DNA from 3 places in the Thalassolituus sp. UBA2009 genome. Region 1 is predicted to be linked to each of the others. Evidence: predicted binding sites of a transcription regulator. Region 1 holds the regulator's gene; each other region holds the start of a gene.

Region 1 (10,587 bases):
TAATTTCTTTTTACTGGAAACCGGAGCATCTATCAGACTGCGTTCCGGTGTGAGGATATCCTCGATGCGAATGTCCATTAATCAGCCTTGTCCGTGTTGCCGCGCCACCAGTTTTTCTTTGTGTTTCAGTACCTGACGGTCGAGCTTGTCGGTCATCTGATCGATTGCGGCATACATATCATCGTGCTCAGCGCTGGCGTGCAGGTCGGCACCGCTGACATGGATGGTGGCTTCGGCAATCATGCGCTCTTTAATAACGGTCAGGGTTACCTGGCCGTTGGTAATGTTGTCAAAGTGGCGTCCCAGCTTGGACATTTTTTCGTCTACGTACGCTTGCAGAGATTCGGTAACGTCAACGTGGTGACCGCTGATATTAATCTTCATGTCCAGACTCCTTGTTGCTGGCTTGTTGTTTTTTAAATCAATTGTTTACGTTCGTTCGAAGGCGGAATCATCATAGCCTCACGGTATTTGGCTACCGTGCGCCGTGCCACCTGAATGCCTTTTTCACCCAACACTGCGGCGATTTTGTTGTCGCTCAGCGGTTTGCGGGCATTTTCTTCAGCAATCAGTTTTTTAATCATGGCACGGATTGCGGTGGAGGAACATTCGCCGCCGCCATCGGTACTGACATGGCTGGAGAAAAAGTACTTCAGCTCGAAGATTCCGCGAGGCGTATGCATGTATTTCTGGGTGGTTACCCGGGAAATGGTGGATTCATGCATACCAACGGCTTCGGCAATATCGTGCAGCACCAGCGGCTTCATTGCTTCTTCGCCCTGTTCGAAAAACTCGATCTGATACTCGACGATTTTGGTGGCTACTTTCAGCAGGGTTTCGTTGCGGCTTTGCAGACTTTTGATAAACCAGCGCGCTTCCTGCAGGTGGTCGCGCAAGAAGGCGTTGTCGGTGCTGTTATCGGAACGGCGTACCAGTGAGGCGTAATCGGCGTTAACGCGCAGCTTGGGGGCGATATCCGGATTCAGCTCAACCCGCCATTCGTCGCGGATATTGCGTACCAGTACGTCGGGCACCACGTATTCGGCCTGCTCGGCACTGATGCCGGCACCTGGCTTGGGATTCAGTTCTTTAATCAGCCGCAGCACGGCTTTAAGGTCTTCTTCGCGCAGCTTGGTTTTGCGCATCAGCGTTGGGTAATCTTTGCTGCCCAGCAGCTCGATATAATCGCGGATGACCATTTTGGCTTCGTTCAGCCATGGGGTCTCAGCCGGCAGTTGCTGCAGTTGCAGCAGCAGGCATTCACGCAGGTCGCGGGCAAAAGCACCGGCCGGATCAAACTGCTGCAGGCGGTGGAGGACGGCCATGACTTCGTCTTCTTCGACGTCCAGAGCCGGGTCCATGCTTTCCAGAATGTCTTCGACGGTGGTGTGCAGATAGCCGTCGTCATCCACGCCGTCGATCAGCATCAGGGCGATCTCGCGGTCGGTATCTGACATAGGAGTCAGATTGAGTTGCCACAGCAGATGATCCTGCAGATCTTCGGTGCTGGCGTGGCGCGAGTCGTAATCGAAATCGTCGTCGATGGCGTTACTGCTGCTGCCGGAGGCAACGTTGGCGGTGGTCTGGTAGGTATCTTCCCACTGACTGTCGACCGGCAGGTCGTCGGGGAGTTGTTCCTGTGACCACTGTTCATCCAGCTCGGGTGTGTCGTTGTGGCTGTCGTCCTGATTGCTGACTTCGTGGCTGGCGCTGACTTCGTGGTCGCTGTTACGGGACAGGTCGGGCAGGTCATCGTGCTCGTGTTCTTCTACTTCGAGCATCGGGTTGGAATCGAGGGCTTCCTGAATCTCCTGCTGCAGATCGAGGGTAGACAGCTGAAGCAGGCGGATGGCTTGTTGCAACTGAGGGGTCATGGTCAGGTGCTGACCCATCTTTAACTGAAGAGACGCTTTCATAAAAGTTCAGTAATCACTCAGTATCGGCATAGTCTGTGCATTATACGCCAAGCGGTAAACCTTGGAATCTTTTGTGCATCTTCCTTTGCTTTGGATCATCAGCCACTTCCCTGCAGCAGGGCTTGCCATCACAGGCGGAAATCCTCACCCAGGTACACTTTGCGTACCTGCTCGCTGGCCAATACCTGTTCAGCGGTGCCTTCGGCGATGATATGGCCACCCCCGACAATATAGGCTTTCTCACAGATAGCCAGAGTTTCCCTTACGTTGTGGTCGGTAATGAGTACGCCGATGCCACGTGCTTTGAGCTGTCGGATGATGTCCATGATGTCAGCTACAGAAATCGGGTCAACCCCGGCGAACGGCTCATCAAGCAGAATAAAGGACGGCTCAGCCGCCAGCGCGCGGGCAATCTCGACCCGGCGTCGTTCACCACCGGATAAGGCCATGCCCAGACTGCTGCGGATATGCTGAATATGAAACTCATTCAGCAGCTCTTCCAGTTTTTCCAGACGCTGTGCACGGTTGAGGTCTTTGCGGGTTTCGAGAATGGCGAGAATATTATCGGCCACACTTAATTTGCGGAAAATGGAGGCTTCCTGCGGCAGATAGCCAATGCCTTTCTGCGCCCGGCCGTGCATCGGCAGATGACTGATGTCTTCGTCGTCAATTTTGATGCGGCCTTTGTCGGCCTGCACCAGATTCACAATCATGTAGAAACAGGTGGTCTTACCGGCCCCGTTGGGTCCCAGCAGGCCAACGATCTGACCGCTTTGTACAGACATGGATACATCTTTTACCACTTCCCGGCCGTTATAGCTTTTCGCCAGGTTTTCGGCTTTCAGGGTCTTCATGGCTGTTCCTGTACTGGCTTGCTGTTATCGGTGGCAGGTTCTGCCGGAGCCTGTGGCTGAATCACGACTTTGATTCGTTGTTTTTCGCCAGTACCACCAGTCTGGCCGGAGGTACTGGTGCCGCCGCTGGCGCTGACGGTTTCTTTGGTCATGTCATAGAGGATGCGCTCACCACTGAACAGGTTGCCGTCCTGCTGCAGTTGAGCATTGCCCTGAATGTTGACTTCACGTTGCCGGGCAAAGTAATCAATGCGCTGGCCGTGTGCTTTGGTCAGGGGTTTTCCCGGATTGATCTGTTGCTGATAGCGTGCCGGTTTTTTCGCTGTCCCTTCGGCAACGGCTTTTTCCAGTGTGTTATCGGTGCGGATAATCAGCAGGCGCTCTGATTCGATGCGCAGGGTTCCCTGGGTCAGAATCACATTGCCTTCATAAATAACAACGCCAGCCTTGCGGTCGAGCTCAGCGTGGTCAGAGAGAATGACCATTTCCTGCTGCCAGTCGTCGGGCAATGCATAAGCAGAGGCTGCGCTGCACAGGACAAACAGGCCGGCCAGAAAACGATGATTATTGCGGAACATAGCGGCTATCCACCTGTGATTTGAATTCCATGCGCTGACGCGCGATATCCAGTGTCATACCGGTTGCATTGATATGGGTTTGCGGACTTGTAATAGTTACCGGCTGATCAGTCTCGGCCAGTTGCTGGCGGCTGTGGTAAGTCAGGATGCTGGTTTCGATCAGAATATCGTCCGCAGCGTCGGCCGGATCGAGCGGCAGGATTTCGACCTGGCCTACAAGGCGCAGCGACTGCTCGTTATCCTGTAGTGTTCCTTCGCGGGCATTGACCTGCCAGGTCTGGCCGTCATCATCGTCTGACATCAGCAGCGGCCCGGTAAAGAGGGTGCTTTTCGTCTGCGGATAATGGGTTGAGCGTGCTGCAACAAAGGTTTGCTGTAATTCGCCATTACTGTCGTACTGGCGGTTGTACAGGCCTTCGCCATAGTAATCCGGTTCATGATTCTGCAGCTCACTCAGGGGGGGCGTCTGCTCCTGGGTGTAGCGATCCACTGCCAGCAGAGCCAGACCAAAGATCAGGGTCAGCAGTAACAGCAGATAACGCTTGCGCATCAGATTACGCCCGCGCGCAGCAGATCGTGCATATTGATGACGCCAACCGTGTCGTCGCCATTTTTAACGACCAGGGCGTTGATTTTGTTGTCTTCCATCAGCTTCAGCGCTTCGGCAGCGAGGGTACCTGGCGTGGTGGTTTTGCCACCGACGGTCATCACATCGGCCATGGTGGCGGTATGGATATCAACGCCGTGATCGATGGCACGACGCAGGTCACCGTCGGTGAAAATACCGGTCAGCTTGCCGTTATCCTGCACGGTGGTCATGCCCAGACCTTTGGAGGTTACAACCAGCAGGGCTTCAGACAGCGTGGCGGAAGGGGAAACCACCGGAATCTGATCGCCACTGTGCATAATGTCTTCCACTTTCAACAGCAGGCGGCGGCCAAGTGAGCCGCCCGGATGAGAGAAGGCAAAATCTTCGGCGGTAAAACCACGGGCTTCCAGCAAGGCAACGGCCAGCGCATCACCCATCACCAGCGCGCAGGTGGTGGAAGAGGTTGGTGCCAGATTCAGCGGACAGGCTTCCTGATTCACGCCGGTATTTAAGTGGGCGTTAGCGGCACGGCCGAGGGTGGATTCCGGATTACCGGTCATGCTGATCAGCGCAGTGCCGAGGCGTTTAAGCAGGGGAAGCAGACTGGTAACTTCACCGGTTTCACCGGAGTTGGACAGAGCGATAACCACATCCGATGGCTGAATCATGCCCATGTCGCCGTGGCTGGCTTCACCCGGATGCACAAAAAAAGCCGGGGTGCCGGTGCTGGCCAGGGTTGCAGCCATTTTATTGCCGATATGGCCGGATTTACCCATGCCGGTAACAACAACACGTCCTTTGCAGTTCAGAACCAGCTGACAGGCGGTGGCGAAATCGTCGGTAAGACGACCTTCCAGCTGTGCAATGGCCTCCTGTTCCAGTTTGATGGTACGGCGGGCGGATTGCAGAAAATCAAAATTCATATCAGTGGTCATGAGTCAGCCATATAAAACAGAGATACCAGATAGCCAGCGTAGCTGGTGGTCAGGAACAGACCGGCGAAACGTCCGAGAGTGCCCTTACGATAACTGATTAAAAACAGAACCAACAGGGCGAGGGTCAGCGCCATCATCACGGCATAGTCACGGTACAGTGCCAGCGGATCAACCACGGTTACTGCCAGCAGACCCGGGATTGGCATTACGGTCAGCAGGTTAAAAATGTTGGAGCCGATCACGTTACCGATGGCAATGTCATGGTGGCCTTTCAGGGCGCTGGCAACGGAGGCCGCCAGTTCCGGCAGGCTGGTGCCGATGGCGACAATGGTCAGGCCGATCACCAGGTCACTGACACCATAGGCGCGGGCAATTTCGGTGGCGCCCCAGACCAGCAGTTTGGAACTGAACATCAGTGCGATCAGTCCGGCTACCAGCCAGAACACGGCAGTACGCATAGGGGTATTTTCGATTTCGGCGGCTTCGTCTTCATCGACAATGGCTTCGCCGGATTCGCTGGTATCAAGAAACATCAGGTACAGCGCGACGGCCATAGAGCCAAATAAAATAATGGCGTCGGTCATATTCAGTTCGAGGTCGGCCAGTGTCAGGCCACCGATAATGCTGATCAGGATAAGCAGCGGCAGCTCTTTTTTCAGCAGTTTTTTCTGCAGCGGGATCGGGCTGATCAGTGCGGTGATACCCAGTACCAGGGCAATATTCGTGATGTTGGAGCCGAGTGCATTACCAATGGCCAGATTGCCGGCACCGTCGAGGGAAGCAACGGCAGAGACGAACATCTCCGGCGCGGAAGTTCCCATAGCAACGATGGTCAGGCCGACCAGTAAAGGAGACATGCCCAGGCGACGGGCAGAAGCAGCGGCGCCAATAACAAACTTGTCAGCGCTCCATACCAAAACAATAAGACCAGCAATAACGGCAGCATAAGCTGTGAGCATGGGGGCACCAGAGTTAATTATCAGCAGAAAATTCAGCGCGTCATTGTACCCAAGGTAATTCTGCACGCAATTGCAACTCAGCGTTTTATGAGGGGCTTATTACAATAGTTTACAGGCGTTGGTTCCGCCCGGACATTCCGCTATGCTAGCCCGACTATCCGTACCGAGTTAAAAGGACGACATTCATGTCCGTCAGTCAGCCCTACGTCTCTGTTCGTGGAATGAGCTTCAGCCGTGGTGACCGGCTGATTTATAACAATATGGATGTGGATTTTCCGCGTGGCAAAGTGACGGCCATTATGGGGCCAAGCGGAACCGGTAAAACCACACTGTTGCGTCTTATCGGCGGTCAGCTGTTACCGGACAGCGGCACTATTATGGTGGACGGACACAACGTACCGACGCTGCCGCGCAAAGAACTGTTTGATCTGCGCCGCAAAAAAATGGGCATGCTGTTTCAGACCGGTGCCCTGTTTACCGACCTTAATGTTTTCGACAACGTGGCCTTTCCGCTGCGGGTTCATACCGATTTACCTGAATCCATGATCCGCGACCTGGTGCTGATGAAGCTTGAAGCCGTTGGTCTGCGTGGTGCGCGTAATCTTTCTCCGGCAGAACTGTCCGGCGGCATGGCCAGACGGGTTGCTCTGGCACGCTCCATTGCCATGGACCCGGAAATTATTATGTACGATGAGCCTTTTACCGGTCTTGATCCGATTTCTATGGGCATGATCGTTAAACTGATCCGTGGTCTGAACGAAGCGCTGGGGCTGACCAGCCTGCTGGTGTCTCACGATGTTGAAGAGTCCTGCGCTATTGCTGATTACCTGTGCCTGTTGTCCGATGGCCGCGTGATTGGTTTTGGCACACCGGAAGAATTAATTAACGAAGGTAATGATGAAGTCCGCCAGTTTTTACGTGGTGAACCGGATGGTCCTGTGCCTTTCCATTACCCGGCGGACGATTACCGCAGCGATATTCTGGCGGGAGTGAATTAATGCTGGGCAAATTACTGGATCAATTACAGGCCGTTGGCCGCAGTGGTACCGCCGCCATCGAAGCTATTGGCCGTGGCACCTTATTGCTGAAAAATTCACTGTTCTGGGGTGGGCCGGGCAGTGCCGGATTTTATGATCTGCTGAAACAGATTTATTCGGTTGGTGTGCGCTCCCTCATTATTATCGTCGTCGCCGGTTTTTTCGTCGGCATGGTGCTGGGCCTGCAGGGCTATAACATTCTGATCGACTTCGGCTCTGAGGCGGCACTGGGCACCATGGTGTCGCTGACGCTGCTGCGTGAGCTGGGGCCGGTAGTCACTGCCTTGTTATTTGCCGGTCGCGCCGGTTCGGCATTAACCGCCGAAATTGGCCTGATGAAAGCCACCGAGCAGTTATCCGCCATGGAAATGATGGGTGTCGATCCGTTTAAACGGGTGATAACGCCGCGTCTGTGGGCCGGCATTATTTCCATGCCGATTCTGGCGCTGTTGTTTTCTACCGTTGGTATCTGGGGCGGTGCCTTTGTGGCGGTGGATATGCTGGGCATCGACGATGGTGCCTACTGGGGCAACATGCAGGCGTCGGTCGAATTTTATGAGGACGTGGTCAAGGGCATTATCAAATCGGTGGCATTTGGTGTGGTGGTGACCTGGATCGCGGTGTATCAGGGTTATGATTCGGTGCCGACTTCGGAAGGTATCGGTAAAGCAACGACTCAGACGGTGGTGATTTCCTCACTGGCGGTGCTGGGACTGGATTTTGTTTTGACAGCCGTCATGCTGGGAGGCGTTTAATCATGCGCATGCGTTATATCGAAATTACCGTCGGAGCCTTTATGGTGATGGGTATTGTGGCTCTGGTGCTGATGGCGTTCCGCGTCAGTGGCCTGTCGCTGCAGGATGCCGGCGATACCTATACTATCAAAGCGCGTTTTGAAAATCTGGGTGGTCTGACTGAGCGCGCCAAGGTATCAATGTCGGGTGTCACCATTGGCCGGGTGACCAAAGTGTATCTCGACCCCGAATGGTATTCCGCCGTGGTGGAAATGGAGATCAGCAAATCCATGAGCACTCTCACCAAAGACACTTCGGCGGCTATTCTGACTGCGGGTCTGTTGGGTGAAAAATACATCGGTCTGACGGTCGGTGCTGAAGATGAATATCTGCAGACCGGTGACTGGATCGAAGACACTCAATCGGCGCTGGTACTGGAAGAACTGATCGGACGCTTCCTGTTTAATAAGGCCGAAGAAGGTTAAACGATCTAGAGGTTAAAGGAGTTAGCCATGCGCTGGTTGCTGGTATTGCTGTCGTTAACGCTGGGCTCTGCTGGCCATGCTGCCGATTCCGGTGATCTGGCCGAGCAGGCTCATGAAGTGGTCAAGCGCACCACTGAAAAAGTGATGGCCTCCATCAATAAAAACCGCTCTATCTATGAAAGTGATAAGGCGCGTTTTTTTTGGGAACTGGAGGATGTGCTTGGCCCGATGGTCGACTTTCAGCGTCTGACCCGTCGCATCATGGGAAATTATTACCGCGAAGCGACACTGGAGCAGCGTAAGCGTTTTGCCAGTGCCTTTAAGCGCAGTCTGCTCAGTTCGTATGCCACCGGCCTGATCGAATTCGATGATTACGAGGTGCGTGTGCTGCCTCCCAAGACCGGCGTGGAAAATACGTTGCGTAATACGCTGGTTGATCTGGAAGTTGTGACGCCCAGTGGCAAAGTCTTTCCCATTACCCAGAGCATGTATTTTCACCATCGCGACCGTCGCTGGATGGCGCAGAACGTGATCGTCAATGGTATTAATGTGGGCAAACTGTTCGGCGAGCAGTTTGAGCAGATGGTGCAGGACAATGATAGTAATATCGGCGCCGCCATCGAAGACTGGATTGAAGCTCTGCAGGAGCAGGGCCGTAAGTTACGTAAAAAAGCCCCGGGTGCGTGACACCTGTTTCTGAGCGAGACTGAGGACCGACCATGAGCGTATCGCTGACCCGTATTGATGATAACCGTGCCGAGCTGGCTGGCAGTCTGCTGGCTACCACTGTGGTCAGCGTTCTGCCAGACGGGGAAAAGCTGATCCGTGCGGCAAAGGGGCAGTGGACGCTGAATATGGCCGCAGTCAATGAAGTATCCAGTGCCGGTGTTGCTTTACTGCTGGAGTGGCTGCGCTGTGCGACAGCGGCCGGCATCAATCTGCATATTGAGAATCTGCCCGAACACATGAAGCCTATTATCAGCATCAGCGATCTGGACTCGCTGTTTGAGCCCTTGCTGGCCTGAGTCCTGATACAGGTCAGTTGCCTGTGATCTGTTACCCGCTTTCATCTTTTCATTACATATTGCCGCCGCCATTTACTTCGCCCCGACACATAAATCCGCTATGATTGGGCGTTTTCCCCCAAGCTGAGTGGTGAAGCGGTATGTCCCCGGCGGAAATTCTGCAAATTCTGCAAACAGAATCCCCTGAAGTGAGCTGGCACGTTGATGGTGACGGCTACAAATATGAAGTTGAAGCAGTTGGTGATGTGTTTGATGGCCTGAATGCCGTTAAACGTCAGCAGTTTGTTTATCGTGTGCTTAATCCTTACATTGCGGATGGTCGTATTCATGCGGTCACCATTCGTACCTATACGCCTGCTGAAAAAGCCGAATAATAAGAACCCCTATGGATAAATTACGAATTGTGGGTGGAAAGCGTCTGGACGGTGATGTCCGTATCTCCGGCGCTAAAAACTCAGCGTTACCTATTCTTGCGGCCACCTTATTGGCCGAAGGTGTGATGCGGGTGGGTAACCTGCCGCACCTGCACGACATCACCACCATGCTGGAGCTGTTGGGCTGCATGGGCGTGGAAGTCGCTATTAATGAAGATATGTCGGTCGAAACCGACTGTGCCGGCGTTAAAAGCTGTGTTGCTCCATACGATCTGGTGCGCACCATGCGTGCATCCATTCTGGTACTGGGTCCGCTGCTGGCACGTTACGGCGAAGCCGAAGTGTCACTGCCTGGCGGTTGCGCCATCGGTTCGCGTCCGGTGGACCTGCACCTGCGTGGTATGGAAGCCATGGGCGCAGAAGTGGAAGTGCTGGATGGCTATATCAAAGCCCACGTTCCGGGCGGCCGTCTGCATGGCGCCAATATCTTCCTCGATACCGTGACCGTAACCGGTACGGAAAACATTATGATGGCGGCGGTTCTGGCTGACGGCACCGTTACCATCGAAAACGCTGCGCGTGAACCCGAGGTGGTTGACCTGGCGAACTGCCTGAACGCCATGGGCGCGAAAATCAGTGGTGCCGGTTCCGACACTCTGGTGATTGAAGGCGTGGAAAAACTCTATGGCTGCTCATTCGATGTGCTGCCGGACCGTATCGAAACCGGTACCTATCTGGTTGCTGCCGCCGTAACCGGTGGCCGGGTACGCACCAAAGATACCGACCCGTTAATTATGGAAGCGGTACTGCATAAGCTCGAAGAAGCCGGTGCTGAAATCACCACCGGCCCGGACTGGATTGAGCTGAACATGCACGGCAAACGGCCGAAAGCGGTGAATATCCGCACCGCGCCGCACCCGGCATTCCCAACCGATATGCAGGCCCAGTTTATGGTGCTGAATGCGGTGGCTGAAGGCACGGGTACCGTGATTGAAACCGTCTTTGAAAACCGCTTTATGCACGCCCAGGAACTGGTGCGTATGGGCGCGGATATTCATGTTGAAGGCAACACTGCCATTGTGACCGGCCGTGCAACCCTGC
Region 2 (10,587 bases), on a different contig from region 1:
CGCAGCACCAAGATTGATCATGGCCGGACGATTGATTTTCGCCAGCATGCCATTAATAAATTCAGCCTTGGTAACAGCGCAGGGTTTATCACCGGCCGATAACGGCGGTATCTGCTGCTCAGCAGACGACACATGGCTGCGGACAAAGTAACCCGACTGTGGCCGGGCCGAAATCCAGCCCTGATCCTCAAGCCAGGCATAAGCCTGGGTTACGGTTGAAATACTCACGCCGTACTGCCCCGCCAGTTTACGCACACTGGGTACTTTGCTGCCGGCCGCAAACACTCCGGCACGGATATCATCCGCCACCCGGCCAGCCAGTTGCTGATAAAGGGGTTGTTCTGTCTGGCGTTGTAACACGATGAACTCCTGAGCACTGACGGCTGCATAGAATCGGCGGCGTGGAATAGGCTCCATGGCCAATTACTCACTGACAAAGCGCATTCTAAAGAAACAACTGTACCGCCAACCGATACAGTTTGGCCAATTCATTCCAGTACAGTTACCGATCGTAGCACTACTGTACTGCTGCTTCTCTCCCGCCCTGCGTCTGCTGCCGTAACCCACAGCACGGCATGATGATTCATCAGTTATCCATCGATTCAGCACAAAGGCCATGTATGCAAAATCCATCTCTGACCATTCCTTCTCCTCCTGACAGCAGGACAAATTTACCCGCTAACAGCAAACCCGGAAAATTCGCGGTCCCCGTATTCAGTGCCGTTCATCAGGCCTTGTTTGCGGTGATGCTGTTTGCCCTCACCATTCCGATGACACAGATCGCACTGGGCAGTTTTTCAGCCGAGTTTATTGCCGCCAGCCGCGCCGTCATCGCGGGCCTGACAGCCTGGGTGGTAATCGTTATTAATGGCTGGAAACGTCCGCCGCTGCAGGCGTTGCCCTGGTTGCTGCTGGCCGGTGTTGGTGTGGTACTGGGCTTTCCTTATTTACTGAGTCTCAGCCTTACCCGTATACCTGCCGCTGATATGGGCGTGGTTCTGGCCGGCCTGCCGCTGGTAACGTCGTTACTGGCCACCCTGCTGCAGGGCGAACGTCATCCGCCACGCTTCTGGTTTTTTTCCGTTGTCGGCTGCAGCCTGCTCGCCGGTTATGTCATTACCACCATTGGTGCATTGCCGGCGTTCGCCCCTCAGCATCTGCTGACTCTGATCGCCACCCTGCTGTTTGGCGGTCTGGGTTACAGCGCCGGAGCCAAAGCCGCCGCAATGATCGGTGGCTGGCAGACCATCTGCTGGATGGTGGTTTTATATTTGCCATTGTCTGCGCTGGTATGGGGAAGTTTGTGGGCCACGGAAGCTGCGCACAGCAACCAGCAGAATATTGTGGAAAGCATGTTCGCCCTGCTCTATCTGGGTCTCATCAGCCAACTATGGGGCTTCCGTTTCTGGTATCGCAGCCTGGCGACGGCGGGTGTCGCCAAAATCAGTCAGCTGCAATTGCTGCAGCCGTTTTTTACTCTGGCATTTATCAGCCTGATGCTGCGTGACAGTATTACTGTCGCTCAACTGTTTTTTTGCGCGCTGATAGTGTTGATGGTGATGTGTGCGATGAAAAGTGCAAAGCGCTGATTTGCGATCAGGGAGGGCCTATTGACAGGCCCTGAATCAGCCGGAAAAAATCAGCGCCTGTACAATAATCACAAGCAGTAAAAGCCCACTGAGTATTTGCCAGAAACGCAACGGGTTACGCTCCAGCAATGGCTTTTGCCGGTATTGCCGCTGCAGCGAAGCATTCGGCTGATGCAGGTCGGTCCAGAATTCAGAATAAGCCTGATAACGCTCCGCCGGATTGGGTTCACAGGCTTTCTGAATACAGAGATCCAGCCACAGCGGCAAGTCCGGACGATGCTGCAACAGCGACGTGTAACGCCATTGCGAAAACGATTTCGCTCCGCGCCGGTGTACCTGATCCATAGAAAAAGGCTGCGCACCGCTGAACAGCTCATAGACCATAACACCCAGCGAAAATAAGTCACTCTGATGGCTGGCATTGTGCAGGCCTGTAGTGCCAAGAACGGTTTCAGGTGCAATATAATTAACCGATCCCTGCGGGCATTCTTCTTTAACAGCGCTGTTAATTTCTGCCAGGCCGCGTACCTGAACGGTGCCAAAATCAATCAATTTAATACCGCCATCGCGGTCAACCAGCACATTTTCAGGCTTTAAATCACGGTGCACCATGCCCAATCGCTGAAATGCCCGCAGTGCATGAATTAATTGCCCGACCAGTTTACGGACATCGGCAGCAGACGGAGCCGGATGGTCATGCAACCACTGGCGCAGGCTGTCGCCATCCAGTTTTTCACAAATATGATAAAGAAAGCGACTGCTATCCAGTGGCGGGTAAATCTTCATAATATTCGGGTGATCGACCCGGCTGCCAACCCATTGCTCGCGCACGAAGCCCTCTAGATAAACCAGATCATCCTGAAAATTCAGCGACGGTGCTTTTAATACATAGTCTTTTTGGTCGCGCAGATTACGCACTCTGTAGACATGGCTGCGCGTACCGGCATACAGAATTTCCTGTATCTGAAAGTGGTCGATTTTATCGCCTGTTTTCATTACCGGCGGAATAGCCCGCTCACACAAAGTACGGTGTGCTTCCTCAAGATTGGTCTGCGGTAATTGTTCAACCACCAGCAGACAGCAGGTTGCATTGTCATCACCGCCCTGAGCCAAAGCCTGTTGCACCAGCTGTTTGCTGCATTGTTCCAGCTGATGCTGATTGATTCCGTGACTAGCAGTCGCGGCCTGCAATGCACCGTTCAGTGTCTGCTGTAATTGCTGGGCGGTTAAAAAACCATGCACACCATCGCTGGTGAGTACAAAAACATCGCCCTGCCGCAATGATTGAGTCTGATAATCAACTTCCAGATGGGTATCCATTCCCAGCGCCCGGCTAAGGTACTGACGCCCACCCTGCTGATGATTATGATCGCGGGTCAGTAACTCAAGAATACCGGCCCGCAGACGATAAATCCGGCTGTCGCCTACATGCAGTAAATGCGCAGTATTGGATTTTAAAATCAGCCCACTGAAGGTCGTCACCAGACTGTTATGGCGGGCACTGGCCTGCTGACCGTGATGATACAGCCAGGCATTAAGTGACGATAAAACTCTTCCTGCTGCAGTTTTTACATCCCAGCTGTCGGGCGTGCTGTAATAATCCTGCAGAAAATGCGTCACACTGGTGGTGCTTGCCTGCTGCGCATGCTCGCTGCAGCTGACACCGTCGGCGACACACAGGGCCACCCCTTTATAATGCTCCTGGGTGGTAAGACAAGCGGCAAAAGCATCCTGATTTTCGTCTTTCGGACCTGCAGAAGAGTAGCCGCCCAGCGTGACGATCAGGCGTTTGGCAGAAGGCCGACGGATAATGTCACCTTCAGTGGCAAGACCATATTCCTTATTTAATGCTCTGTCAGTCTGCATAAATGTCTCTGAGTCAGGCATCAGGACCCAACGGTCTGCAATAAAAAACCTGTGTAAAACGATGCACAGATGATGAATACCAAGACGTGAGAGAGTAGCCCGGTATTCATTGATATCCGTCCCGTTTTACACAGTGCGCAACAGCGCAATAGGCGAAATATCCAAACACGGCACAACTGATGAAGGAAGGTAAGCACCTGCTGTCACCGTATGTCTGGTTCGCCCGATCGTTATACTTATAACTCAGCGCGCCGTTGCAGCAGAGTTCACATCAATCATTTCAACCGTACCATCATCACGCACCTCAGCAATATGGCCTGCTGGTTCCTCCATGGCCAACAGAGCAATAAAGCCCACGACAGCCGTCGCCGCGATCACCATAAAGAAAGTTGAATAATCCACGAATGACAACACCGTTAAATAGGTCACGGCACCGACATTGCCGTAGGCTCCGGTCATACCAGCAATCTGCCCGGTCAGACGGCGTTTGATTAATGGCACGACAGCAAATACAGCACCTTCTCCGGACTGAACAAAGAACGAACAGGCCATTGCCGCAACAACGGCAAGCCACAAAGGCCAGCTGCTGTCGACCATTGCCATCGCACAGTAACCAATGGCCAAACCCAAGGTCAGAATCAGCAGGGTTGGCTTACGGCCGAATTTATCCGACAACCAACCGCCCCCCGGACGTGACATCAGGTTCATAAAAGCATAAGCCGAAGCCACCATGCCGGCCATAACCGGTGTCAGTTCAAAGGTTTCGGCAAAAAACAGCGGTAGCATGGAAATAACCGCCAGTTCAGAACCGAAGGTGGCAAAATACAGAATATTCAGCACCGCCACCTGACGGAATTTATAACGATGAATTTCAGCAACCGGTTCTTTGAAAACCGTTTTATTAACATTCCAGACATGGCTGACATCGTACAGATACAACAGCACCAGGCCTATATAAATCCCCACTGCCATGGTATCGGTCAGCATGCTGACACCAGCCGGAGACAGCTTCCATGCCAATAATGCCAGCGCCGCATACATAGGCACCTTCATCACCAGCAGAAAGAAAAAATCGCCTTTACTGGTGACTTCCAGCGCACCGACATGCTTTGGCTTAAAGTAGGTAGAGCCTTTCGGTGTATCCGAAACATTACGATAATAAATAACGCTGAACAGCAGGCTAAGAACCCCGGTCAGAGCAATGGCATAACGCCAGCCATCGTCCCCGCCAAATAACAGCGCAATAACCGGCAAGGTGAATGCCGCCGCCGCAGAGCCGAAGTTACCCCAACCACCGTAAATCCCTTCGGCCGTTCCCAGCTCGTTAGCCGGAAACCATTCACTGACCATACGGATACCAATCACAAAACCGGCACCGATAAAGCCCAGCAGAAAGCGGGCAATCGCGGCCTGAGTAAAATCATCGGCCAGGGCAAACATAAAGCAAGGAATTGAACATAGCGCCAGTAATAGCGAGTAAACAATACGTGGACCAAAACGATCCGTCAGCATGCCAATAATAACCCGTGCCGGAATGGTCAGCGCGACGTTAAGAATCAGCAGTGTTTTAACTTCCGCAGCGCTCAGCCCCAGACTGGCGGCAATCGCCTGCAGCATGGGAGCATGGTTAAACCACACAACAAAGGTAATAAAAAATGCGATCCAGCTAAGATGAAGTACTTTCATCTTACCGCTGAAATTAAACAGATTAAATTTTTCGACCGTCATCAGATAATTCATCCGGTAATTAATATCACTGCCCGGTTTCCGGGCAGCGTTTCAATAATTGAAGCTATGCAGCCTCAGCCCAGCAGAACCTGCTGCTGCTCCACTCTTACCCGGTAGGTTTTCAGCAACAGATCTCTGTCCTCCAGACACTCGCCGGTCGCCAGATCGTAATGCTGTTTATATAAGGGTGATGCCACCACCAGCCGCTCACCAACAGAACCGACAATACCGCGTGACAACACATTGGCCTCACCCAGCGGATCGTAATTACTGATGGCAAACACCTGATCGCTGTCACCGATCCGGAAAAGTGCGACCTGCTCGCCCTGATACAGAGCGCACACACCGGTATCCGGCGCGATATCTTCTAACGGACAGATAGTGGTCCATTGATTCATAGCCTGATTCTGCTCATTCATTACGGAATTAGATAACGTCATAATGTGCTCCTTAGCCCTGTACTGTACTGAGATTAACCAGTTCAATCCGCTCGGTTGCGGTTGCCGGACGGCGCTGACCACGCTCGCGCACATACAGCAGGTTGCTGTCATCTTCATCGGCATTAATAAAATGCTGGAAGCGTTTGAGTTTTTCCGGATTTTCCAGTGTTGTTTTCCATTCACACTGGTAAGTACTCACAACGCGGGTCATGGCATCTTCCAGTTCGCTGCAGATACCCAGTTTGTCGTCGACCACGACCTCACGCAGGTAATCCAGTCCGCCCTCAAGGTTTTCCATCCATACCGACGTGCGCTGCAGACGGTCGGCGGTGCGTACATAAAACATCAGTACGCGGTCGATGGTTTTAATCAGGGTTTCATCGTCCAGTTCGGTGGCAAATAAATCAGCATGACGCGGACGCATACCGCCATTACCACAGACATATAAGTTCCAGCCTTTTTCGGTGGCAATAACACCGATATCTTTGCTCTGTGCCTCCGCACATTCGCGGGTACAGCCGGATACGGCAAACTTAATTTTGTGTGGTGCACGCAGGCCTTTGTAGCGGTTCTCCAGTGCAATCGCCATCGACACACTGTCGAGCACACCGTAGCGACACCAGGTACTGCCAACACAGGATTTCACCGTGCGCAGCGATTTACCGTAGGCATGGCCGGTTTCAAATCCGGCAGCAACCAGACGCTCCCAGATCTGCGGCAGTTCATGTAATTGTGCGCCGAATAAATCGATACGCTGACCACCGGTAATTTTGGTATACAGGTCGTATTCTTTGGCAATTTCACCCAGCACGATCAGTTTATCCGGGGTAATTTCACCACCGGCAATACGTGGCACAATGGAGTAAGTACCGTCTTTCTGCATATTACCGAGGAAAATATCGTTGGTATCCTGCAGACCGATATGCTCGTCTTTCAGAATGTATTCGTTATGAAAGGAGGCCAGTACAGAACCGACCGTTGGCTTACAGATTTCACAGCCATGGCCTTTACCGTGCCCCTGCAATACCTGAGCAAAGGTGGTGTAGCCTTTAACACGGATAATATCCGCCAGCTCAGCACGGGTATAAGCAAAGTGTTCGCACAGATTGTTATTAACCTCAACACCAAGAGCCACCAGCTCAGCATCCATCACCTGCTTCACCAGCGCAGAACAACCACCACAGCCGGTCGAGGCTTTGGTCGCGTCTTTAATATCCCCCATGGTGCAACAACCGCCCTGCACCGCTGCCGCCAGATCACCTTTGGTAACATCAAAACAGGAACAGATCTGAGCCGTTTCCGGTAAGGCAGCAACGCCCAGTCCGGCGGAGGCTTCACCATCCACCGCTGGCAGAATCAGTGCCGCCGGGTTACCGGGAATATCCATATCGTTCAGCATTAACTGCAACAGCGTACCGTAAGCCTCAGCCTCACCCACCAGCACCGCACCCAACAATTTTTTACCATCGGCAGAAACAATCAGGCGTTTATAGACTTCGGCAATATCGTCATTAAATACATAACTCTGACTGCCGGCAGTATGTCCGTGTGCATCACCGATGGAGGCAACGTCAACGCCCAGCAATTTAAGTTTGGTGCTCATATCGGCACCTTTAAAGGCCAGTGCCGGTTCTTCGTGGGTAATTAACGAACTGACAATATGTGCGGCACTGACTTTGGCCATCTGATAGCCGGGAGCAACCAGACCGAAAATTTTGTTATCCCACAGTGCGCATTCACCAATGGCATAAATATCCTCGTCTGAGGTCTGACAGTAATCGTTAATAACAATACCGCCACGTTCACCCAGATCCAGTCCGAACTGACGCGCCAGTTCATCCTGCGGACGGATACCGGCAGAGAACAGAATCATATCGGTTTCCAGAAAACTGCCATCGGCAAAATTCATGCGATAGCGGCATTCCTGCCCGGCAACAATTTCTTTGGTATTTTTTTCGGTATGAACAGTAACGCCCAGATCTTCGATTTTACGGCGCAGTAATTTACCGCCGCCTTCATCCAGCTGTACGGCCATTAAACGCGGCGCAAATTCCACGACATGGGTTTCCAGCCCGGCCTGCTTTAACGCGTTTGCGGCTTCCAGCCCCAACAGTCCGCCCCCCACAACAACACCGGTTTTACTCACGGCGGCCGAGGCAGAAATAGCTTCAAGATCTTCAATAGTACGGTAAACCAGACAGTGATCCTGGTCTTTGCCCGGAATCGGCGGAACAAAGGGGTAAGAACCGGTTGCCAGTACCAGCTTGTCGTAACCTTCTTTACGGCCACTGGCGGTGGTGATGGTTTTTTCATGGCTGTTAATGGCCACGACTTTATCGTTCAGGGTAAATACCACGCCCTGACGTTCATAATCATCTGCTGTGGTCAGTGCCAGATCAGCGGCGGTATAGCCGGAAAAGTATTTGCTCAGCTGTACCCGGTCATAAGCCAGACGCGGTTCTTCTGAGAAGGTAACGAGTTCAAATTCGGAGGAATGTTCGGAGGTGGCAAGAGTGTTGATAAAGTTGTGTCCAACCATGCCGTTGCCAACGACGATAATACGCTTTTTGCTCATGGGATGGCCTCGCTATCGGGTCATAATCTGATTTCTCCTGTATTTGCATCGTTGCTCTATTTTCACACCACGCCGTTGCAGTGCAAAAACATCACAAGGGGTTTAGCAACATGAATGCCAAAGAATAAATTTGCCCTGTTTTCAGCAATCAACAGCCTGTTTATGGCGCCGGATCGGGTTTTATGCAGGGAAAGTGCACCAGAAAATATCGGATAAACCGTAACCTGCCCTTATTAAGGGCAATAATGATCCCGGACGAAGATTTACGGTAAGGGTTGCACAAAAAGATCCGCCGCCGCACCGTTCAGATGCCAGACAACGGCACCAGTGAAAGACAAGCCGGAATAAAAAAGTGCAAAAGAGGTAAAGCCATAGGCTGGGTATGAGACAAGCATAGAAACAATGACATGATTGGCAGGCAAGAGTAACAGAAGGGGCTGCGCTGAGATTGGATTCCTGCGATGCTCAGGCCGTTAAACGCTCACTCTGTGAAGCGGATTCGCGCACTCGCCACACCGGGTGCCAGGGCCTGTTAATACTAATTAAACAGACCCTGGACATTCCGCGTGTGGCTTTTTTATCCGTGTCCGGATGCCGCCGGCTGCTCAACACACACAACCTGATCACGACCAGCGGCTTTGGCTTCATATAATGCCACGTCCGCCTGCTCCAGCAGGGCATCTTCCATAACGCCGGGTAAGCAACGTACCAGCCCGCCGGAAAATGTATAGGAAAAATCACTGAACGGGTTCTCGCGCAGTTCTTCGGCCAGGCGTTCAAAAGTCCGCCGGGCAACCGCCAGCGTCGTTTCCGGCAGCACCACCATAAATTCTTCCCCACCAATACGGCCAATAATATCGCCGTCACGCAGGCTGTTTTTTAACTGCAAAGAAAAATGTTTGATGACACGATCACCGACGGCATGGCCATAGGTATCGTTAATACGCTTAAAACGGTCCAGGTCGAGCAGCGCAACGCACAGTTTATTGCCATAACGCTGACAGCGCAGCACCTCTTCCTGCAGGCGGCGCATCGATTCACGCCGGTTCAGCAGCGCGGTCAGTGAATCACGGGTCACCAGATTACGTACCATACGGCCGCGGCGGATTCGCGATTCTACGGCAAACAACAGGTCAACCGGCTGCACCGGTTTGCTTAAAAAGACATCGGCGCCGGTACACATGGCCTGCACCTGAACTTTGGGGCTGATTTCGTTGGACAGGAAAACAATAGGCACGCTGATCAGATTATCCTGCTGGCGGATTACCCCCGCCAGCTCCTGACCACTGATACCGGGCATATACAAATCGAGCAGAATCAGATCAGGAATATGATTCTGCAGATACGGCATCAGCTCACTCATTGGCTGGGTAATCACATAGGTATGAAAGCCCGCATCCTGCAGAGTGGAGGAAAGAAACTCGGCGACAGAAGGCTGATCATCAACAATCAGAACCTGATAAGGGTCGCGTTCATAACGTTCGGTCAGGGCATTAATCTCCGCCAGAACCTGATCATCATTAACCGGCGTGGTAATAAAAGCCTGAGCCCCCATGCGGATGGCAATAATGCGTTCTTCCAGTCCGCTGGCGGTGCTGATGGCCAGCACCGGCAGATGCAGATTCTTCTGCGCCAGCTGCAGTACACGCTGCTGCTGCTTATCGTTAAGAGAATCAAGATTAACAATCAGGGCGCAGGTGTTATTACCTTCGTGATGCAGCAGGTGCGATATGGATTCCACTTCTTTCAGCCGGTAACCCGCCGCACGGATTTTTTCTGCCAGAGATGGCGGTACAGTACCAGTACCGAACGCCAGAATGGTGATCGGCATACCCGGCTGATAGTGCTGAATACGGCGATTCAGCAAAGGGATTTCGGCGAGCAGTCGCTTTATTCCGGGGTTATTTATTTCGTCAGTCATCGCATACCGGGCCTTTCTGTACAAATTGATCCGGCACACCTGGAGCCGATCTTCAGAGTGTAGCAACGATTCTGCCTGCTTATAGCGCAAACTCAGGCAGTGCCTGCTAAATCACAGGCACCTTCGCACCAATTTGAGTCATAAAGACCAATCCGCGCTCCGCTAAAACGCATTTTTATTCTTTGCCGAATCAATACCGGCCGACGGAATACTGTGCCGCCCCGCACGGATGATCCATTCTGCGCCTTTGCTGTTATTTTTCAGGTTTGCCCGCAGGATTGGCACTTATCTTGAATTGTCTTGAATAACGAAGCTGCCACTATCAGGCCGTTTCCGGCATCAACGCAGATGCCAACCGTCATACACAGCGCTTACAAGGCCTGTCGCGACGAAACGTATGTTGTGCAGAATGAGCATTGGCGCTCACAGGTAAAAACCTGTGGGCGCTTTTTTTTGGGATTTTTCAGA
Region 3 (10,587 bases), on a different contig from region 1:
CCACATTATTCTGATCGACGACGTCGTGATGAGCGGCCGCACCATCCGCGCCGCCATGAACGAGCTGTTCGATTATGGCCGCCCGGCCAGCATCAGCCTGGTCTGTTTGCTGGATATCGGCCGCCGCGAACTCCCTATCCAGCCAGACCTGTGCGGTGTCCGGCTGGAACTGGAAGAAGGCCAGCTGGTTAAGTTAAGTGGCCCGCAGCCACTGCAGCTGACCCTGTCCTGATCACCACCTGACTGACCAACATATTGTGAGTAGCAACAATGACCACTGACCCAAGCCAGGTGCAGCTGACCGCCGACGGGCGTCTGAAGCACTTCCTCACCACCGAGGGCCTGAGCCGTGAACTCCTGACCGAGATTCTCGACACCGCCGATTCTTTTATCAGCACTCAGGAGCGGGACGTGAAAAAAGTCCCGCTGCTGCGCGGCAAGACCGTGGTCAACCTGTTCTTCGAGAACAGTACCCGTACCCGTTCCACCTTCGAGCTGGCGGCCAAGCGCCTGTCGGCCGATATTCTTAACCTCGATATCGCCAAATCCGCGACCGCCAAGGGCGAAACCCTGATGGATACGCTGTGGAACCTCGAGGCCATGTATTCCGATATGTTCGTCGTGCGTCATGCCGATTCCGGTGCCGCCCACTTTATTGCCGAACACGTCACCCCCAACGTTGCCATCATCAACGCCGGCGACGGTCGCCACGCGCATCCGACTCAGGCGATGCTGGATATGCTCACTATCCGCCGCCATCAGGGTTCTATCGAAGGTAAAATCGTTGCCATCGTCGGCGATATTCTGCATTCCCGTGTTGCCCGTTCACAGATTCATGCGCTGCGTACTTTAGGTGCCGCCGAAATCCGCGTGATCGGCCCCGGCACCCTGCTGCCGCGCGATATCGAAGCGCTGGGCTGTAAAGCTTACTACCGTATGGAAGACGGCCTGAAAGACTGCGATGTGATCATCATGCTGCGCCTGCAGAAAGAACGTATGCAAAACGCTCTGCTGCCGAGCGAAGGCGAATTCTTCAAGCTCTACGGCCTGACCGAAGAGAAGCTGACCTACGCCAAACCCGATGCCATCGTTATGCATCCGGGGCCGATTAACCGCGGCGTCGAGATTGAATCCAACGTCGCCGACGGCCCGCAATCGGTGATCCTCAATCAGGTCAGCTACGGTATCGCCGTGCGTATGGCGGTCATGGCCATGGCCATGAGTGGTCAGCAGCAGGAGCGTAACGAACTCGCCGAACAAAACATCGAGCAGAACAACGAACACAATAACGAGCCGGATCAGGAGGAGGCATAAGCATGAGATACCTGCATATTGAAAACGCCCGCCTGATCGACCCGTCACAGAATCTGGATCAGGTCACCGATGTTTACGTCGCTGAAGGACGCATCCACGCCATTGGCCACAAACCAGCGAGCGGCGGTATTGAGCACAGTATCGACGCCAGTGGCCTGTTACTGGTGCCCGGCCTGATCGATCTTGGTGCTCACCTGGCCGAACCGGGTTTTACCCATAAAGGCTCCATCGCCAGCGAAACCCGCGCCGCCTGCGCCAGTGGCTTTACCCACGTTTGCGCCTTACCGGACACCAAACCGGTGGCCGACAGCCCGGCAGTGATTCAGTTAATTCAGGAAAAAGCCGCCAAAGCCGGCTTTGCCAAAGTACTGCCGCTGGGCGCCCTGACCCAGGGTCTGGCCGGTGAGCAGCTGGCCTCTATGTTCAGCCTGCGCGAAGCCGGTTGTGTGGCACTGAGCAACGCCCGCGCGCCGTTCAAAGACAGTTATGTACTGCGCCGGGTAATGGAATACGCCGCGACTTACGACATTCCGGTATTCCTTAACCCCGACGACGCTGCGCTGTCGGATGGCGGCTGTATGCACGAAGGCCCGACCGCTACCCGTCTGGGCCTGACCGGTATTCCGCAAACCGCCGAAACCATCGCCCTGGCGCAGATGCTGTTACTGGTTGAGCAGACCGGCGTACGTGCGCATATCAGCCAGATCAGCTGCGCGCGCAGTGTGCGCATGCTGGCACAGGCACGTGAGCAGGGTATCCGCGTCAGTGCCGACACCCCGCTGGCCAACCTGATTTATACCGACGAAGCCGTTACCGGCTACAACAGCCAGTTCAATGTGCAGCCACCACTGCGCAGTGAAAGCGACCGTCAGGCCCTGCTTGCCGCCGTTAACGCCGGTGAACTGGCCATCAGCTCCAACCACCGTCCGCATGAAGTGGCCGCCAAGAAAGCACCTTTTGCCGATGCCGAACCAGGCATGAGTATTTTTGATGGTTTCCTGCCGCTGGCACTGCAACTTGTGGAACGCGGCGAGCTGGAATTATCGGCCTTTATCCGCGCCACCAGCGCCTTACCGGCGCAGGTTCTGGGCCAGAATCAGTCACTGAGCGAAGGTAACTGGTTTAATGCGGTGCTGATTAATCCGGATGCTGAGCAAAGCTTCCGCCGCTCGACGCTGCTGTCAAAAGGACGGAACAGCCCGGTGGCCGGCAAGACCTTAAAAGGCGCGGTTAACGCCGTGTTTATTGATGGCCGGAAAGTGTTTGGCTGATCGTTAACAAACCCAAACGCTGAATAATAAAAAAGCCGCAGAATCTGCGGCTTTTTTATGTGTGGTGAATGATCGCTATGCGGGTTCGCATGCATTAGACGGCATCCGGTCCACGATAAATCCCCTGCACCGAATTAAGCGTATGCCAGTACAGCACCGGACCATTGGCTGTTGCCAGTTCATCACGCAAGGCCGCCAGCGCTTTAGCGGTGTAGGTGCATTCAGACTGTACGGTTAAACCATCGGCCCAGCGCTGATTACGGAACCATTGCTCAGCCTGCTCACCGGCCGCCGAGGCAACGCCATAGCCCTCGCCATAATACTGGTCGAGCAGTACCGGTTGCGGAATATTGAATGGCGGAATGCCGCCCTGCAAACGCAGTAAATATTGCTGCGTCTGCTGCATTAATTGTTTCACCGTCGCCACGGTGCAGGCAGGAAAAGGGCCAAGATGCGCAGGTGCCACGCGCACACCAATAACCCGCGACGGCAGACCGGCAAGCGCCACGCCCAACGTCAGACCGGCTAAGGTCGCACTGGAGCCCACCGGGCAAATAATGGTTTCCGGCACTGGGCATTCTCCCCGTTCAATCTGCTCACGTAATTCAAACGCAGCATCAATAAAGGCAATAACGCCCTGCAGCGACGAGCCTCCGGCAAATAAATATTCGGTCTGTTTGCGGCGCAATAACCGGTCACGGATCTGCAGAGTATAAAAACGCAGTACGGTATTCAGCAGGCTGCCGCAATAACGCAGCGTCGCACCATAGCGCTGCATCACCTGCAGGTTTTTTCTGACGGACGGACTCTGCGGCTGATCGAACAGAAGAATCTCACAGTCAAAACCCAGCGCTTTACTGTGCACGGCGCAGGCCACACCGTGATTGGTGCCGGTGCCGCCAAAGGTCAGCAGGCGGGTTTTTCCTTCTGCCTGCATTTTGCCGAAAATAAACGCCAGCTTGCGGCTTTTATTACCGCCATAAACCGCATTGGTTAAATCATCGTGCTTAAGCCAGAGTTGCGGCGTATCGAGGCTATGGGTAACAGGTGTCGGAATCTGCTGGCCGGGAATATCCGCCAGCGGAATGAGCTTTTGCAGCACAGGATAAGCTTTGAATAAAGGAGATGAAGACACCAGCAGACTCCGGCCAAAAGTGCATTGTAAGACGACGGTGCAATCTTCCGCAGGTCTTACAATGCCAATGGTGCTGCTGCTCTGAAATTAAGCCCAAAATTAAGCCCAAAATTAAGCCCAAAATTAAGATCAGGAATTAAGGCCAGGGATAATCCGCGACCGGCAATCCCATTGCCTGCAGTTCCGCCACCACAATACGGCGATATTTCACCACATCGCCGACGTCCGTTTGTCTCAGCCTTGCCACTTCTTCCGCGCTGAACGGCTGGAAATTTGCCCGCAGGGAAGTCCCGCCCCAACGTTGCATGATGTAATTCATCACCTCGGCAATTTCATTATCACTCAGACTGGCCCCCACCACGCCGGGTACGTGCATCAGATATTCACGGCCGCGTTCGGTTTCGGCAAATGAGGCAACGTAATTATTAAAATCGGGAATACCTCCCGCCGGAGAACCTGCGCCATCCGGACGATGACAGCCCAGACAACGCAGCACATAGTTAGCCTGCGGGCTGAGTTCACCCTGTGGGGCCGGAGCTGACTTTATCTGCGCAACATCATCGGCAGCCTGACTATAAGCGCACGACCCTGCTGACAGTGCCAGCAGCAGACTGCCGCGCAACAACCAGGCCGCAGCCATTTTTGTGTGCATTTTCCCGTCTTGTTTATTGTGCATTTTTCCGTACTCCGCGCAGCTGGCTGTGAGACTGAGGCGTGTTGCGGGCGTGCTCCAGCACCTCATCAGCCAGCACTGCATTCAGACCGTTAAGATCGTCCAGCACATAGGCGGCCAGCGCTTTCATTTGTGCCGCCGTTAAATCCGCCTGCGCTGGCATCACCAGGCCGTAATAACCGATGCCATCCACTTCGATAGTGCCGGACAAACCGTTATTTAATACGCCCCAGAAATACGCCGGAGCCTGTTCGGCCAGTGCCGGCCACAGCATGCTGTTCACCAGTGGCGGTGCCAGCCCCGGCGTACCAATACCACCCGGCTGGTGACAGGCCGCACAACGCTGGTTAAACAGCGCTTCGCCATTATTCTCAGTTGCTCCGGCAGCAGACACCGGAGCCGCCAGCGCGGCTCCCAGTGCTGCCAGCGAGAGCAGAGATAAGGTGAATTTTTTCAGAACCATCATCTCAGCTCCCGCTTCAGGCGTCTGCCATACCAACCAGCACAGCAACGGTGCAGTGATAACCCTGCGACGCGTTGGCCATACACCAGTTAATGTCGTTATGCAGACCCATACGGTAACCCGGACGCTCCCGCTCGCTGGTAAAGCAGAAGGTGCCGTTGCACTCCACTTTGCCGCAGCAGTCGTTGTACGACACCAAATAATCTTTATCGTCATTCGGGTTGCGGCAGGTGCCAACCCAGGACACTTTGGACGCTTCCGAGCCCGGCGGACAGCTGGTTAATGTGCCGCCACAGTCGTTGCACAGATTGCCGTCGAGCGCGCAGTAGCGCCAGTATTCACAGGCGGTCGGATCATTCGGATCGGCCGGGGCTTCGTCTTCCGCTTCTCCGGCCCAGGCTTTGCCGGCATTACGGTCAAAGGGCAGAACCGGCAGCATGGCGCTGCCCAGCATCAGCATCCCGGCGCGGCTTAAAAAACTGCGGCGGCTGCTGCGCTGTGCGACTTTGCGGGTTAAATGTTCGGTGCCTTTATCCAGGCCGGTTAATACGCTGTCGAAAAATCGTTTCATAGTGATATCTCTTGTTGCCTAAAAATCGTTGCCTACTGAGTGATGCTCAGGAGTTGTTTGCTCAGGAGTGGCTTGTTCAGGAATGCTGTTCAAGAAAACTCTGTACCGAGCCAACACCCATTTCCATGGCATTGAACAGACTCTCAAGCTGCTCGCGGCTGTTGATCAGACCTTTCGAGCGGATCACGCCCTGCTTATCCATCAGCACCGCAAACGGCAGACGCGATACGCGGTAACCCAGCCCCAGTTCGGTCGACAGTACGTATGGAAAATCCTGCAGGCCAACGTGCTGAATAAAGCGCTGGTGTTTTTCTTCTTCGCCATCGGAAGCCAGCACCACATCCAGCCAGTCTTTTTCACTGGCTTTTACCGAGCGCAGAATCGGCAGCAGTTTTTTACATACCGGACAGGTCGGCGACAGGAAAAACACCAGCATGGCTTTTTCTTTATCGCGACCAATATGCACGGCACCACCGGTCAGGCTGTTAAGGGTAAAGGCCGGGGTTAAATCACCGACTTTCGGCCCGGAGTCATTCATCAACGCACCCATCGGCGCGATACGTTCAAACAACACGCCGATCTGGCGGGCCAGCACAAAAAATGCGAGGGCCAGCGCCATTACGGCAACAAATAAAAATGCGACAGCAAAATACAAAGCAGTCATAACGACCTCTTAAATTCGTTTCAGTGAGTTGGCCATTTCACTGATGGCCAGCAGGTTGGCGTTCACCTGCTCAAATAACAGGAAGGCGAGCCACAGAAAGACAGCAGCAGCGATGGCCACCACGATTTCGGCGCTCTGCAGTGCTTCCGGCAGACCGAGCAATGGCAGCAGAGCGAAGACCATCAGCAGCGCATTACGCAGCAACAGGGTTTTGCTCAGCAGTTGCGGAGTACCGCCACAGCCACATTCAATGCGGGTATGACCGCGACGGATATTGATGCCCATAGCGATGGCATATCCCCCGAGCAACAGCGCCGCCAGCACCAGTCCGGCAGCACGGCTGGCGCTGAATAACAGCATCAGCACCAGCGCGCCTTCGAGGGCCAGCAAGGCAGCAGCAGCGGGCTTAACCAAAGCTTCCGGCAGCAACTCGTAGTCGGCGACAAAGCCCTGGAATTCGAGAAAATCCAGTGCTTTGTGCAGTGCTGCGCGCAGGAATACCAGCAGGGTAAACACCAGCAGCGTGAGGCTCGCCAGTGGCAGTAATTCAGTCATGAGACACCGCCAGCGAGGTGGTCCAACCGGCTTTTTCGTCGGCCGCCGCCTTCTCAAACATAAAGTCGCCATCGCCGCTCAGTACGTACTTATCGATGGTTTCGTCTTCTTCATTGGAGCCGAACAGCACCGGGGTTTTGCCCTCAGTCACACTCAGCGCCACCATGTGCGGTGCCGGAGAACGGCTGATGAGTTTTTTCTTTTTCAGACTGTAAGCCCAGATTTCTTCAGAGCCGTTTTTATGGCTGCCGTCATAAGCGCCTGAATGCATCAGCATAAACACCATATCCAGCGTGCTGCTGTAAGCCGTGATGGCATAACCACCCGGAGCCCAGTCACCTTCGATGCCGGTATTCACCTGCAGTTTTTCTTTGATTTTTACGGTTTTGCCACTGTCATCGGCGAGGTACAGGGCTCCGCCGAAGGTGGTCAGGATCAGCTCACCGTTTTTACGGCGTTCGCTGTGGATATAAATCGGGTCGGCATCCACATCGAATAATTTGCCCGATGCTTCAACACTGTATTCCTTACCTTTCAGGGTGAAAGTTTTCAGCTGTCCGGTACCACAGGGCGTACTGAAGCTAGAGCCTTCCAGTGCCGGATAAACTCCGTAACATCCCGGGGTCGGCACTTCAGTAATCACTTCGCCGGCGGCAATATCAATTACCGAAACTGAGGTGGCCGGTGTGGCATTCTGCACATACAGCAGTTTTTCATCGGCGCTTAATTCCAGTAGCTGGGTCATGCCGATGGCTTTTACGGCTTTATTAGGCACGATGATTTCTTTCTTACGGCTCAGGGTTTCTACGTCATACACCTGCACCACGCTTTCTACCGGACCATAGGTAATGCGCTTGGCAAAGTCGGACAGCACGTAAACGGTTTTGCCGTCTTTCGAGACTTTCATCTGCGAAGTAATACCCGCCGGCATCGAGCCTTTATAGTGCAGGTCATCCTGAGCGAAGACGTGAATCTGGCTGGCGCCCCCCCAGGCGGCTTCGTTCATAAACACATTCGGCCCGGGCTGAATGGTTTTCTCGACCGTAAAAACTTCCGGCTTAAAGGGCTCTGCCTGCGCCGCCGGCATCACCGCCGACAACAGCAGGGTTGCGATACAGGCCGCCAGCGGTGCCGGAGTGAATACGCGGCGGGACAGGTTTCTGGTTTTACTTTTTTGCTTGGTTAACGTCATGGTTTGCAGCTCTTGTTGTGAGTCTGCAGGAGTGAAGAGCAGCGCCCATGCCAATGCCTGAGTTAACAGGCCAAACCTACCTCTGATGAGGTACCTAAAGAGGCCAATACTGACAATTTGATCAGAATTGTTACGTACTGTTAGTGCCCGCTATTAACGATAAAACCGTCAGCACTATAAAGGCGCGCCGGACAATAACGCCGGCGTTGTTCTGGTGCGTATTGTTTGCTGCCTTCGTCACCCGTATCCACAGGCGGTGAAGCCCTACCCGAAACCCCAGGCATGGGGTATCCTGCGACCTCTGAACGCGGGGGATGTTATGAGTAACTGGCTTGATGCCGTAAAGTGGGACGCCGATGGTCTGGTACCGGCCATTGCGCAGGATTATAAGACCGGCCGTATCCTGATGATGGCCTGGATGAACCGGGAAGCACTGGCGCTGACGGTGCAGGAAAACCGCGCCATCTACTATTCCCGCTCGCGCCAGCAACTGTGGCGTAAAGGCGAGTCTTCCGGCCATGTGCAGCAGCTGCACGAAGTGCGCCTTGACTGTGACGCCGATGTCATCACCCTGCAGGTGGAACAGATTGGCGGTATCGCCTGTCATACCGGCCGCGAAAGCTGCTTCTACCGGGTCTATCAGGATGGCGAATGGGTCAGCGTTGATCCGGTTCTGAAAGATCCGAAAGACATTTATTGATTGCTACTTAACGAAACTGAAACAGCTATGAGCGATATACTTTCCGCCCTCGGCGATATCCTTGAAGAACGTAAGAGCGCGGCCGCCGATTCATCCTATGTGGCCAGCCTGTATCACAAGGGCCTGAACAAGATTCTGGAGAAGGTTGGCGAAGAAGCCACCGAAACCATTCTGGCCGCCAAAGACGCCGAGACCAGTGGCGATAACAGCGATGTTATCTACGAAACCGCCGACCTGTGGTTCCACACCCTGGTGGCACTGGCCAAGCTGGGTGAGCGCCCGGAAGCCGTGGTTAACGAACTGGCACGGCGTTTTAATATGTCCGGCCTGGAAGAAAAGGCGTCACGTACGCCCAAGTAAATCGGTACAGACCAGAGAACTGAGAGATTGAGTATGCCGGACTGTCTGTTTTGCCAGATTGTCGCCGGAAAGATTCCGGCCAATGTCGTTTATGAAGATGAGCACCTGCTGGCGTTTCACGATATTGCGCCTAAAGCAGACACCCACCTGCTGGTCATTCCCAAGCGCCATATCGTTAACCTGAATGATCTGAGCGAGGCTGATGCCAGCCTGATGAGCCATTTAATGCTCAGCCTGCCGGCTATTGCCCGTACACAAAACCTGACTGGCTTCCGCACCATTACCAATACCGGTAAAGAAGGTGGGCAGGAAGTTTTCCATATGCACTTTCATATACTGGGCGGCGATCAGCTGCCCGGTTTCTGATGTAATTTTTAAATTAAGAATAAGAGGATTTTCCTATGCTCGGCGGAATCAGTATCTGGCAATTATTAATCGTTCTGGCCATCGTCATTATGATTTTCGGTACCAAAAAACTGCGCAACCTGGGTGGCGACCTGGGCGGAGCAATCAAGAGCTTTAAAAAAGCTGTGAATGACGACAGCAGTGCAAAAGCCGATGAAGACGACAGTAAAGAGCCGGCAAAAACACTGGAGCATAAAGAAGGCGCAGCCAAAGACGCCGAATTCAAAAGCACCAACAAAGACCAAGATAAAATCTGATGTTCGATATCGGTTTTCTGGAATTAATGGTGGTAGCCATTCTGGGCCTGCTGGTGCTCGGCCCGGAACGTCTGCCAAAAGCAGCCCGCACAGTGGGTCTGTTTCTTGGCCGTATGCGCCGCACCATGAGCAATATCCAGGATGATCTTGAGCGCCAGGTCCGCACCGAAGAATTACGCGAAAAGCTGAAAGACCCTTATGCCACGTTTCTCGATGACGATTCGCCATCGGCTAACAGCATTCAGCCCAAGCCTAAAGCAGAAACGCAGCCGGACAATAAACCGGCAGCTGTCGCTGGTCCTCAGCAGCCAGGTCCACAACAACCAGCGCCACAACAATCTGGCCCGCAGCAGCCTGCCGCCAATTCAAAACCTGATAATACCGATGCGTCATCATGACCGATCATGAACAACCCCTGATTGCCCACCTGATAGAACTGCGAAACCGTTTACTGAAATCGGTACTGGTGGTATTGGTGCTGTTTCTTGGCATGTTCTACTTTGCCAACGACCTGTACCTGATTCTGGTAAAACCACTGTCAGTATTGCTGCCCGACAGCGGCAATATGATCGCCACCGGTGTAGCCTCGCCTTTTCTGGTGCCGTTTAAACTGACATTGGTTCTGGCGGTACTGCTGGCAGTGCCTTTTCTGCTGCATCAGGTATGGAGTTTTATCTCTCCCGGTTTGTATCAGCACGAAAAGAAATTCGGTATTCCGTTGCTGGTCTCCAGCGTTGTCCTGTTTTATACCGGTATTGCCTTCGCCTACTTTGTAGTGCTGCCGCTGGCATTCGGCTTCTTTACCGCCGCCGGACCAGAAGGTATTTCCTTTATGCCGGACATCAGCAATATTCTCGATTTTATTCTTAAAATCTTTTTTGCTTTTGGCATCGCCTTTGAAATACCGATTGCGACCTTTCTGATGGTGCTCAGCGGCATTACCACCGTTGCCGCCCTGACAGAAAAGCGCCCTTATATTTTTGTTGGCTGCTTTGTTGTCGGCATGCTGGTTACGCCACCGGATGTT

Evidence for each region. Region 1 encodes sigma-54, which starts transcription at its own class of promoters, with help from an activator protein. Its sites were predicted from a motif close to TGGCACNNNNNTTGCTNT; they were not measured.
Region 2: the regulator sigma-54 is predicted to act here: its motif matches at 8,301-8,318, upstream of nirB (nitrite reductase large subunit NirB).
Region 3: the regulator sigma-54 is predicted to act here: its motif matches at 7,874-7,891, upstream of B3P58_RS04925 (amine dehydrogenase large subunit).

What each region holds. Positions count from the first base shown of each region.
Region 1 is NZ_DDCJ01000069.1:18,312-28,898, reverse strand. Features, by position in the region: gene ptsN (PTS IIA-like nitrogen regulatory protein PtsN) at 1-78, opposite strand, end outside; gene hpf (ribosome hibernation-promoting factor, HPF/YfiA family) at 82-384, opposite strand; gene B3P58_RS08805 (RNA polymerase factor sigma-54) at 417-1,916, opposite strand; gene lptB (LPS export ABC transporter ATP-binding protein) at 2,045-2,770, opposite strand; gene lptA (lipopolysaccharide transport periplasmic protein LptA) at 2,767-3,348, opposite strand; gene lptC (LPS export ABC transporter periplasmic protein LptC) at 3,335-3,898, opposite strand; gene B3P58_RS08785 (KpsF/GutQ family sugar-phosphate isomerase) at 3,898-4,872, opposite strand; gene B3P58_RS08780 (calcium/sodium antiporter) at 4,869-5,831, opposite strand; gene B3P58_RS08775 (ABC transporter ATP-binding protein) at 6,017-6,829, shown strand; gene mlaE (lipid asymmetry maintenance ABC transporter permease subunit MlaE) at 6,829-7,623, shown strand; gene mlaD (outer membrane lipid asymmetry maintenance protein MlaD) at 7,626-8,087, shown strand; gene B3P58_RS08760 (MlaC/ttg2D family ABC transporter substrate-binding protein) at 8,115-8,774, shown strand; gene B3P58_RS08755 (STAS domain-containing protein) at 8,807-9,112, shown strand; gene B3P58_RS08750 (BolA family protein) at 9,253-9,486, shown strand; gene murA (UDP-N-acetylglucosamine 1-carboxyvinyltransferase) at 9,498-10,587, shown strand, end outside.
Region 2 is NZ_DDCJ01000039.1:37,763-48,349, forward strand. Features, by position in the region: gene B3P58_RS04485 (PLP-dependent aminotransferase family protein) at 1-360, opposite strand, end outside; gene B3P58_RS04490 (DMT family transporter) at 621-1,589, shown strand; gene B3P58_RS04495 (bifunctional protein-serine/threonine kinase/phosphatase) at 1,626-3,455, opposite strand; gene B3P58_RS04500 (NarK family nitrate/nitrite MFS transporter) at 3,699-5,183, opposite strand; gene nirD (nitrite reductase small subunit NirD) at 5,258-5,623, opposite strand; gene nirB (nitrite reductase large subunit NirB) at 5,634-8,198, opposite strand; gene B3P58_RS04515 (diguanylate cyclase) at 8,776-10,119, opposite strand.
Region 3 is NZ_DDCJ01000043.1:51,500-62,086, reverse strand. Features, by position in the region: gene pyrR (bifunctional pyr operon transcriptional regulator/uracil phosphoribosyltransferase PyrR) at 1-232, shown strand, start outside; gene B3P58_RS04965 (aspartate carbamoyltransferase catalytic subunit) at 271-1,314, shown strand; gene B3P58_RS04960 (dihydroorotase) at 1,317-2,585, shown strand; gene B3P58_RS04955 (1-aminocyclopropane-1-carboxylate deaminase/D-cysteine desulfhydrase) at 2,680-3,720, opposite strand; gene B3P58_RS04950 (c-type cytochrome) at 3,857-4,372, opposite strand; gene B3P58_RS04945 (c-type cytochrome) at 4,386-4,859, opposite strand; gene B3P58_RS04940 (methylamine dehydrogenase light chain) at 4,873-5,427, opposite strand; gene mauD (methylamine dehydrogenase accessory protein MauD) at 5,504-6,091, opposite strand; gene B3P58_RS04930 (MauE/DoxX family redox-associated membrane protein) at 6,101-6,646, opposite strand; gene B3P58_RS04925 (amine dehydrogenase large subunit) at 6,639-7,838, opposite strand; gene hisI (phosphoribosyl-AMP cyclohydrolase) at 8,158-8,538, shown strand; gene B3P58_RS04915 (phosphoribosyl-ATP diphosphatase) at 8,566-8,898, shown strand; gene B3P58_RS04910 (histidine triad nucleotide-binding protein) at 8,932-9,264, shown strand; gene tatA (Sec-independent protein translocase subunit TatA) at 9,300-9,560, shown strand; gene tatB (Sec-independent protein translocase protein TatB) at 9,560-9,958, shown strand; gene tatC (twin-arginine translocase subunit TatC) at 9,955-10,587, shown strand, end outside.